Regions from separate parts of the Paenibacillus sp. FSL K6-2859 genome, predicted to be linked through region 1. Evidence: riboswitches for the same ligand, from Rfam matches in the RefSeq annotation. Region 1 holds a riboswitch; each other region holds the start of a gene.
What was found. Region 1 has a riboswitch for thiamine pyrophosphate ahead of MHB64_RS02185 (ABC transporter substrate-binding protein). Riboswitches for the same ligand answer to the same signal wherever they lie in the genome.
Positions count from the first base shown of each region.

Region 2: another riboswitch for thiamine pyrophosphate. It lies ahead of MHB64_RS01485 (ECF transporter S component); the one in region 1 lies ahead of MHB64_RS02185 (ABC transporter substrate-binding protein).
Region 3: another riboswitch for thiamine pyrophosphate. It lies ahead of MHB64_RS12955 (ABC transporter ATP-binding protein); the one in region 1 lies ahead of MHB64_RS02185 (ABC transporter substrate-binding protein).

Region 1 covers NZ_JBBOYU010000001.1:490,581-493,862, reverse strand. The annotation lists gene MHB64_RS02190 (hypothetical protein) at 1-1,256, shown strand, start outside; TPP riboswitch at 1,411-1,521, shown strand; gene MHB64_RS02185 (ABC transporter substrate-binding protein) at 1,683-2,732, shown strand; gene MHB64_RS02180 (thiamine-binding protein) at 2,846-3,139, shown strand; gene MHB64_RS02175 (ABC transporter permease) at 3,136-3,282, shown strand, end outside.
Region 2 covers NZ_JBBOYU010000001.1:319,012-322,293, reverse strand. The annotation lists gene MHB64_RS01490 (ABC transporter ATP-binding protein) at 1-1,271, opposite strand, end outside; gene MHB64_RS01485 (ECF transporter S component) at 1,268-1,903, opposite strand; TPP riboswitch at 2,012-2,123, opposite strand; gene MHB64_RS01480 (hypothetical protein) at 2,217-3,020, opposite strand.
Region 3 covers NZ_JBBOYU010000001.1:2,951,057-2,954,338, forward strand. The annotation lists gene MHB64_RS12950 (ABC transporter permease) at 1-583, opposite strand, end outside; gene MHB64_RS12955 (ABC transporter ATP-binding protein) at 564-1,463, opposite strand; TPP riboswitch at 1,494-1,597, opposite strand; gene MHB64_RS12960 (amino acid ABC transporter substrate-binding protein) at 1,821-2,657, shown strand; gene MHB64_RS12965 (amino acid ABC transporter permease) at 2,709-3,282, shown strand, end outside.

The sequences.
Region 1 (3,282 bases):
AGCGTACCTATTTACCGTTTGCTGCACACATTCTTTTTCCACGCAAGAAGGATGTGGACTCTTTCCGCCGCTTTTCCAGAGTCAATGATCTGGACTGTATCCTAGAGATTCCTCAGCAGTCTATATTTTTTAAAATTCTCTCGACGGATATATTCATATGTCCTTTTCAGCTTGGATTTGTGACCATGCGTGTCCAGCTTGAGGGGGATTCGATTCCCTTTAGTATTGCACTGGAATTCGCGGACCGCTTCCGGACGCTTGAGAATACCTTCGTACAGGATGATTACACCTATATCCATTGCGGGGAACAGACCTATGAGATGGTAGAGGATTTTGTCTTCCGAAATCTGGTGGATGGACTGGAGCCTTTTCTGGATCACTCGGATATCAATGGGGCTTATTTCGAGACCCTTCCCTTTTTCGTAGATGAAAGAATGCAGGTGCAAGCCTTTTATGGCTTTCAGAATGAAGGAGATTCTGATGAGATTAGTGTAAATATCCGCTATCGCGCCTCTCAGCTTGATGGAATTGATCTGAACGGCAAGCCCTATGCCAGTGCCAGCGATCCAGCGTATATTGCGAATTATTGTCATGAGCATTCCTATAATCGATGGGGCCCAGACACGTATTATATGATGAATGAGCAGACCTTTTGCTGCCTTACCCGAGCTGAACCAAAGATCGCCATTAGCCTGGCCGACCAGATGTACGGGCAATACTATTACGGATTTCTACTCAATATTTTCCACAAAATCGTTCTGCTAAAGCTGGCAAATATGCATTCCCGACTACGCATAAACCACGATTATGATGAGATCGATAATTTAATCTACTCGATTAATAAATTCTCGGCAAAGTTTTATTTCTTAGAGCTAATCTCACAGTCGCAAGGACGGGAGATTTTTCTTCAGCTGCGTAAAGTATACGGGAACGATGCTCTATTCGAGGAAGTAAAAGAAACCTTGACTGACCTGTTTCAGTATCAAGATAAATTCCAGTCGAAGCGCCGGGATAATCTGCTGATGATCCTCACTGTATTTACGGTGGTAAGTGGGATTTATGGCATGAATCAAGTCATTGACGATCTGGATGGAAAGATTCAGTGGAGTAAAATGGTTAGCTATTCCCCCTTTGAGTTTCTTGCTCTCTTCGTGATTATGAGCGGGATAATGATCAGTGTTGTCCTTACACTAGGTGCTCTGGTTACTGAGCTTAAGCGGCGTCATCGCAAGAAACATAAAGATCTGGATGAATGAAAACGGACTAAGAGATTTGAAAAATTTAGGATCATGCTACTAGACATTCCGAGAACAGCCGTCTATAATACAGCGTATGCAAGAAATATAAGCTATAAAGTATAGGTGCAAAACCTAAACTTTCTTATATTTCAAGTGGAAATACCCGTTAACTTCATAGAACCAGGGGTGCTGGAATTGGCCGGCTGAGATTGTATCCCACAAGATACTGACCCTTATACCTGATCTGGATAATGCCAGCGTAGGAATTGCCAATTGGTTTTGGTCCCTGTGACCTTTACTAACCTTGCGCCAAGCCAGCGTCCCGATCACTCGGGGCGCTTTTTTTTGTGTAGATCACAAAAGATGTAGAAGAAATGTACATACTACACTTTATGGTTCATGTTGGATGACGGGATCTGGCAACCTTAAAGGAGAGAAGAAGACATGCATGTCAAAAAAGCACTCATGCTTAGCCTCATCTGTATGCTCATTCTTGCGATTGCCGGATGCGGCAGCAACAACGGGAATACAGCCGGAAACAAAGGGACTGCTGCGGAATCGAATGCAGAGACCGGATCAAATGCTTCAAAAGAGCTTACCAAAGTTAAGGTTGCACTGGACTGGACACCGAATACGAATCATACCGGTCTTTACGTAGCCAAGGATCTTGGTTATTACGCGGAAGAAGGTCTGGATGTAGAAATCGTTCAACCTGGCGCAGCAGGCTCCGATACCATGGTTACTTCTGGGGAAGCTGCTTTTGGGATCAGCGCTCAGGAAGGATTGACTCTAGCTCGTCTACAAGGCGTCCCCCTTGTCTCGATTGCAGCCATTATTCAACATAATACGTCGGGATTCGCCGCTCCAGTGGATCGCAATATTAAATCGCCAAAAGATTTTGAGGGTAAAACTTACGGAGGCTGGGGCTCTCCCGCCGAGGAAGCAGCCATGAAGGCGATCATGGACCCTGTTGGTGGCGATGTGAAAAAGGTGAAGCTAATCAGTATTGGTGAAGCTGACTATTTTACCGCAGTCAAACGTGACATTGATTTCGCTTGGATCTTCTACGCTTGGACCGGTATTGAAGCCGAACTGCGTGGAGAGCCTCTGGATATGCTGTACTTGAAGGATTATGCGCCTCAGCTCGATTATTACACCCCTGTGCTGACCACGAGCGAGAAGCAGATTTCTGAGAATCCAGATTTGGTGAAGGCTTTCCTGAAAGCCACATCGAAGGGTTATCAATATGCGATTGATCACCCAGAAGAGGCTGCCGCTACATTATCCAAAGCTGTGCCTGACCTTGATGCCGAGCTTGTCCTAGCCAGCCAAAAATGGCTTAGCCCGAAATATAAAGACGACGCCCCCCGCTGGGGAGAGCAAAAAACCGAGGTCTGGCAGAATTACGGCGACTGGATGTATGATTTGAAGCTGCTGGACAAACCGCTGGATGCAGCTAGTGCATTCACGAATGATTTTTTACCGGCGGAGTAGACCGGACTTCCCAAGTTCGTTCAAGATTCGATGTCGAATCCGCTTCCTGAATTACTTCGTTATCAAAGTTGGCTTTTTGAACTTACCTATACAAATTGAGAGGATTGATTATTGTGGCTAACACATTGCTCAGCATTCAAGTAATTCCTAAGACTCCAAACAATGAGGATTCCATCCCATACGTCGATAAAGCAATTGAAGTTATTCAAAAATCCGGCGTTAAACATCAGGTGAACCCGCTGGAAACCACGATGGAAGGTGAACTTAGCGAGCTGCTTGAGGTTGTTCGTCAAATGCAGGAGGCGCTGATCGAAGCTGGTAGTCCAAGCGTGATCTCACAGATCAAAATTGCTCATAACCCTAACGGAATCAGCATGGATAAATTGACGGAGAAATATCGGCCGTGAGATCGACCTGGAAGCTAATATGGCCGCCCCTTGTGGCGGTCGTCTTCTTTTTAACCGTATGGCAGTTATCTGTTTCTCTATTCCATATCGAATCCTGGATTCTGCCGAGTCCTGCTGATATTGCCCGCGAATCCACCAGTAAT
Region 2 (3,282 bases), 170 kb from region 1:
AGCAGCAATATGTGTTGCCCTTTTACGATCGCCGTCGCGACGCTTAATCGTCTCTTCTGCCCCATCGACAGCTGATACGGATGCCGCGAGGCAACGTCCTCTAAATAAAGTTCTTCCATTAGCTTATACGCCTTCGCACGCCGAATTTCGCAATGAACGCCATCCAGCAACAACGAATACTCGATCTCTTCCCGTACCGAATGTGTTACAAATTGAAATTCGGGGTTTTGAAAAACGAATGCGATATGCTCGGCCGCTTGCGCAACATGCTCCGCTTCCCGGCCTGCTATCTTGCATATCCCTTCGGTCTTAATCAGTCGCATGATCGAGAGCAGCAAGGAGCTCTTACCCGCTCCGTTATGGCCGATGATCCCGATCCATTGACCCGGGGTGACGATTGCCCTCCCTACTTCGATGACCGCCCTGTTCCCTCGTTTCCCACGAAACCTGTCCATTTCCAGATAGACATCTTCCCGATCGTTTGCGTTTGAATAACGAGTAATGCAGTCTGACCTCCGGGATTTATTCTCGATATAGTCCTCCCAAACGCCCGGATACCAAATTCCGTATTCTTGTAGCTCTCTCCTTTTAGCTGAAAAGATTTCCGTCGGCGATCCGTCAGCGATAACTACTCCTTCACGGGATAACACGACGATCCGATCGAAAAAGTCGATTACGCCTTCGATCTTATGTTCAATGACGATCAAGGTAATGCCTTCGGACAGGCTTCTGATCGCAGACCATACCAGCTCCGTACCCTCGCTATCCAACAGCGCTGTCGGTTCGTCCAGGAAAATCACTTCTGGCTCCATAGCCAGAACGGAAGCTATGGCTAATCGCTGTTTCATCCCTTGCGATAACGATTGGATTGCGATATGGATATCAGGAATATTCAAGCCGACTTGAGCGAGATAAAGGCGGATCAGACCTACCATTTCTTCGCGGGGGACGCCCATGTTCTCGAGAACGAAAGCCATCTCCTCGTCCACATATGGCATACAGAACTGCGTATCCGGATCTTGGAATACGTATCCCCATCGCTCGGGAACAAATGTCTCTTCAGCGATCATCGGAACTTCGATCGAACCGGGAATCAAACCGCTCAACACCTGCAGCAGCGTCGACTTCCCGCATCCGCTCGGGCCGAGCAGCAGCGTCTTCTCCCCCTGGTGGAAAGAAAGGGAAATGCCCTTGAACAACAAGGAGTCCTCTCCGGCAAACTTAAGCTTTAGGTTCTTAACTCTCGCAGCTATGGAGACTCCAGGCGTCATAGTCGTGTCAATGCGTCATAGTCCGCCTTGGACGCCGGTCTCAACACTTTGGTTACGCCTGTGAGCTCAAGCGCTTTGGACAGTCCGAAGGCGAAGATACCGGCGATGACGATACTTCCGAGTCCCCTCAGTCCGATCAGCAGCGTATAGTTCCAAGCGGACAACGATTCAATGTAACCGTAGCCGAAATCCAGCACCAACGAACCCGCCGCCGCCGCGAGCGCGGCCAGCGACGTGACCCAGACGTTCGCGTTGCGATAGAGGAAAATTGCGAAGACTAACTCCGCGCCCAATCCCTGCAACGCGCCGTAATACAAGGTCGAAAGCCCCCATTCACTGCCCAATAGCGCACTAACGGAAGCCGCCGCAATCTCAGCCAGAAGCGCCACTCCCGGCTTGCGGATGATGAGAAACGCGAACGTCCCGGCAATGAACCACATGCCGTATATCGTTTGCTCCGCATGGGTACCCAGCGGTTTGACCACGTCGTACATCGGTCCCCAGATTTTATAGATAATACCGAATACGACCGCGATCACGATGGTTACCAGAATATCAGTCAGCTTCAATCCCCGTGACCTCGTCCCTTTGTCTTGTTGTCCTTGCCTTTGTCCTTGCTTAGCTTGTTCCATGCTTCAACAACTTCCCTTCTAGGTTCTTGGATTCGTTGCTCGCATGATGTGAGTAATTTTAAAAAGCCTACCCATTAATGGGTAGGCTTGCGCATGGCATCAAAAAAAAGGATGCTCGACAATAACGTCTCTACGCTGGCATTACCCAGATCAGATTGACGGTCAGCGGCATAAGGCCGCTATCTCAGCCTGACTTCATCAAGCACCCGTTTATTGCGATTCAACTTCCTATAACTTATATCATAAGTAAACTTTTTACAATATGATTTTCGTTCCTTGGGTATCCCTATCGCGGTATCTAAGTGTAGAACGCTCACCATTGCTCGGACATCTTAAAAGTGACGGCGAGATCATCATCACCTGAGAGTGAGTTAACTACCAAAGTAACCGGCTCATCCTGAAGCTCGTAAGAGAGCCGCTCGTTAAGCAAGTTAACGGCCAAATTCGCATACGCACCAGAGATCCCTGATCCTGTACCTTGCATAATCACCTTTCCACCCGTGACCGTAGTGCAGGTGTAATTGACAAGCAGTGCTGTGTCCGTGACAGGAATATCCGTAGTTGGTGTAGGGAAATTTTCAAATGTCCCATCCAGAGTTCCACCTGCAACGACCATATAACGCACAGGTCTCTTGGATAGAATATCTAAAGCAGCCGGTCTAATTTCAGCCGCAAGACCTTGTGGAATAGTAAAGGCAGGACTCCTCATAAAGCTGATCGCTGCGAAGTCAGTCGATGTAACCGATACGTTATCACGTATTTCCGAGGTTATACGGCTTACTTGAAACACATCCAGATTAACAGCCGTCCAGACACCGTTCACATCCACAAGAAAAACCTGAATCTTTAATTGCTCCTGTGAATACACAAAATTAAATTGAAATAAATCCTCTACAATAGGGTAGGTCTTACTTAACGTTTCCCGATATTGCAGCTCAAATAATTCTTCAATAAAGACTGTCTGAGGACTTGCACTATTGGCTAAACCCGTTAAATAACAAGCCGCTCCAGCTGATCCATTGTTAACTACTTCGATCACAACTTGATCTATTGGACGGGTACCGTCGACAGGTAAATTAATGATTGTGCTTGTAGAGAGGACAGGCAATGTCTTCACACCTCCTATTCATATCAAATTATATCTATATGCTATGCAATCAATTTTTAGAATTCTTGGATGATATTAAAATAGAGAAGTGCTAAACAGATATAATATACAGATTTGCCACCAAATAAAGGATGTGGTAAACTCGACTTAACTTTTTATGAACGGAGGGTTACGTGTGATAGATTTTATCCGAGTTAGAACTTTGCGCGGCTAATTGAATAGCGCTAAAGCTCTGCCCATGTGCAGAGGACTCAGGATAGGTCTACCCATT
Region 3 (3,282 bases), 2.5 Mb from region 1:
CAATCACGGAGTACACAATGGATAGCTTTAGTCCTGAGAAAAAGGAGGGCAGCGCCAGCGGGATTTGGGTTTTAACGAGCAGTTGCCAGCGGTTGGCGCCAAATGTTAACAATAAGTCTTTGTAGGCTTGACCACTTGTACGAAGTCCGTCATATGTACTCACAACGACTGGAAAAAAAGCAGTTAGAAACACAACAGCCACTTTGCTCCATAGCGTATACCCGAACCACATAATAAAAATGGGGGATAGCGCGATTAACGGAATCGTCTGACTGATAATAAGGAACGGATAGATGGCCTTTTCAAGGGGGCGAAACAAGTACATTCCGGTGCCCAGCAGTGCACCACAAATAACTGAGAGAACAAAGCCTACCCATATTTCCTGCAATGTGGCCAATAAATGCGGTCTGAGTAATTGCCTGTGTTCGATCAATGCGATGCCTATTGAAGAAGGTGCAGGTAGGATAAAGGCTGGAATCAAGTGAAGACGAACAGCTGACTCCCAGATCACAAGAATGAACAACAGCAGTAGAATGAAGGGAACGTAATTGTTTACATATTTTTTAAAAGGTATGGGCTGCATACAGTCTCCGCTCCAACTCTTCCCGTAACGCTATAAACCGGGGTTCATAGTTCATCTTGTAATGTCTTGGCCTCGGTAAATCAACGACAATCTCCTGGATTTCGCTATGGATTCCTCCAGACAATAAATAAATACGATCGCTTAGTAATAGCGCTTCCTCTAGATCATGGGTGATGAGCATCACTGTTTGACCGAGCTCATCCCAAAGCTCCAATAGCCAACGGTGTATCTCACGTTTGGTCATAGCATCGAGCGCTCCAAACGGCTCATCTAGCAGCATAAGACCGGCCCCGCCACCAGCTACAAGCGTTCGTAGAAATGCGACTCGCTGTTTCATGCCACCCGACAGCTCATGGGGATAAGCCCTCTCTACATCGGCTAAACCGAAACGTGAAAGCATTTCTTGAATGCGAGAGATCGTCTGTTGTTTGCTAAACGTTGGTTTAATCTCCCAGGGCAAAAGACAGTTGTCGAGCACGGTTCTCCAAGGCAACAGCAAATCCTGCTGAGGCATGTAAGCGATCTGACCTAAGCGAGTAGAGGATGACGGGTTCGAATGAATTATTATTTGCCCGTGAGTGGGTTCGAGCAAGCCTGCTATAGTTTTGAAAAGCGTGCTTTTTCCGCATCCGCTAGCCCCAATGACCGAGACAAACTCTCCTCTGCTGATATCTAAGGATAGATCTGCAAATACAGGGGGGTGTTCAGATTCCGGAAAAGAGTAGGTTAAGCCTTGAATGGATAGGATTGTCGTGATGATTGAACCTCCTAAACGTTTTGTGATGGATAAACTTCTTGTATGCTTAAGTTTTGTGATTGATTGTAAACAAATAAAGACCCATTCATTTCCGAAGGGAAATAAATGGGTCAAAAAGTTCATTCTGCATAGGAACACTAAAATGCATGGGATGAAAATTCTGCTCCACTTCCCTCCGCTGGTATGATCCAGATCAGGTTCCAAGGGTCCGGAGCTTGAAGCTCCGTCTCAGTCGGCCGACTCCCCTAGTGAAATAACAGGTCCATATTTAATTTGTTTATAAATATACCATATCTTTCTGAGATGTAAAGAGAGGATCTTGTGAAGGATTATTCTAAGAATGGGTAATATAAGGGTAGAGATTTACCTAATATTACAATTCCGATGTATATAATCGGAAAAAATCATTGACGGTATACAGCGGCCAGTGTAGTATACAATTTACCGGATGAATTCCGGGTAAAGAGAGGGGAATTAATTATGAAAAAACTAAGTTTAACTATTCTATTGGCGTTAACCGTGGTGTTTGTAGCGGCCTGCGGCAATAATTCGAATACCGGTACGTCTAAGAATTCTTCAGCTGGAACGAATGCTGGAAATACAGCCACTGCACAAAACAGTCTGGAAGCTGTTAAAGCTAGCGGCAAATTGCGTATAGGAACAGAAGGGACCTATGCACCCTTTACTTATCATGACGCTTCGGGCAAACTGACCGGCTTTGATGTAGAAATTGCTGAGGAAGTAGCGAAGCGTCTCGGTGTTGAACCAGAGTTTTTTGAGACACAGTGGGACGGTATTTTTGCTGGGATGGATGCCAAGCGGTTTGATGTTATTTTTAACGAAGTATCCATTAATGAAGATCGTAAAGTGAAATATGATTTCTCCGAACCGTATATCGTATCTAAAGCGGTATTGATAGTGAGTGAAAACAATGAGGATATCAAAACTTTTGCAGATCTTAAGGGGAAAAAAGCCGGACAATCTCTGACCAGTAACCTGTCTGATATCGCCCGTGAGAACGGGGCTGAAATTGTAGCTACAGATGGCTTCAATCAAGCGATGGACCTATTGACCTCAGGCCGAATTGATGCAACTGTAAATGATGGTTTGTCTTATCTAGACCTGAAAAAGCAAAAGCCTGATGTGAAAATTAAAGTGGTAGATGAGATTCCAGACGGTTCGCAAAGCGCAGCTGTTTTCTTAAAAGGCAACGAAGAGTTGGTAAAAGCAGTTAGTGATGCAATTGTTGAAATGAAGAGCGATGGCACGTACTTAAAGATTTCTGAGAAATACTTTGGTGCTGACGTTTCAAAATAATTCAAGGGTTCAGAAGCTTACCAGCTTGGAGCCAAAAAAGGATGTCTAAAAATGGATGACCGCAAAATACAAATTTTCTTAGATTCACTGCTACCCCTGCTAAAAGCTGGGGTGGCTTTTACCATTCCATTGGCATTGATATCATTTGCACTGGGAATGATCTTAGCGATATTGACAGCACTGGCTCGTCTCTCCCCGTGGATACTTCCGAAGCTAATCGCCCGCTTTTATGTATGGGTCATTCGTGGAACCCCATTGTTAGTACAACTGTTTATTATTTTTTATGGTTTGCCGGCAGTGGGAATTGTGCTCGACCCTTTCATAGCCGCGACCATTGGATTTACGCTTAGTGTAGGGGCTTATTCATCTGAAATCATCCGTGCGGCTATTCTGTCGATACATAAAGGTCAGTGGGAAGCCGCTTTCTCCGTTGGGATGACTCGTACCCAGGCACTGCGCCGCATTATTCTGCCACAAGCTGCCCGTGTTTCTGTACCGCCGTTATCGAATTCCTTTATTAGCTTAGTCAAAGACACTTCATTGGCAGCAATCATTACCTATACGGAGATGTTTAGAACTGCGCAGCAGGTAGCTTCTACAACGTATGAGCCTCTGCTGGTGTATA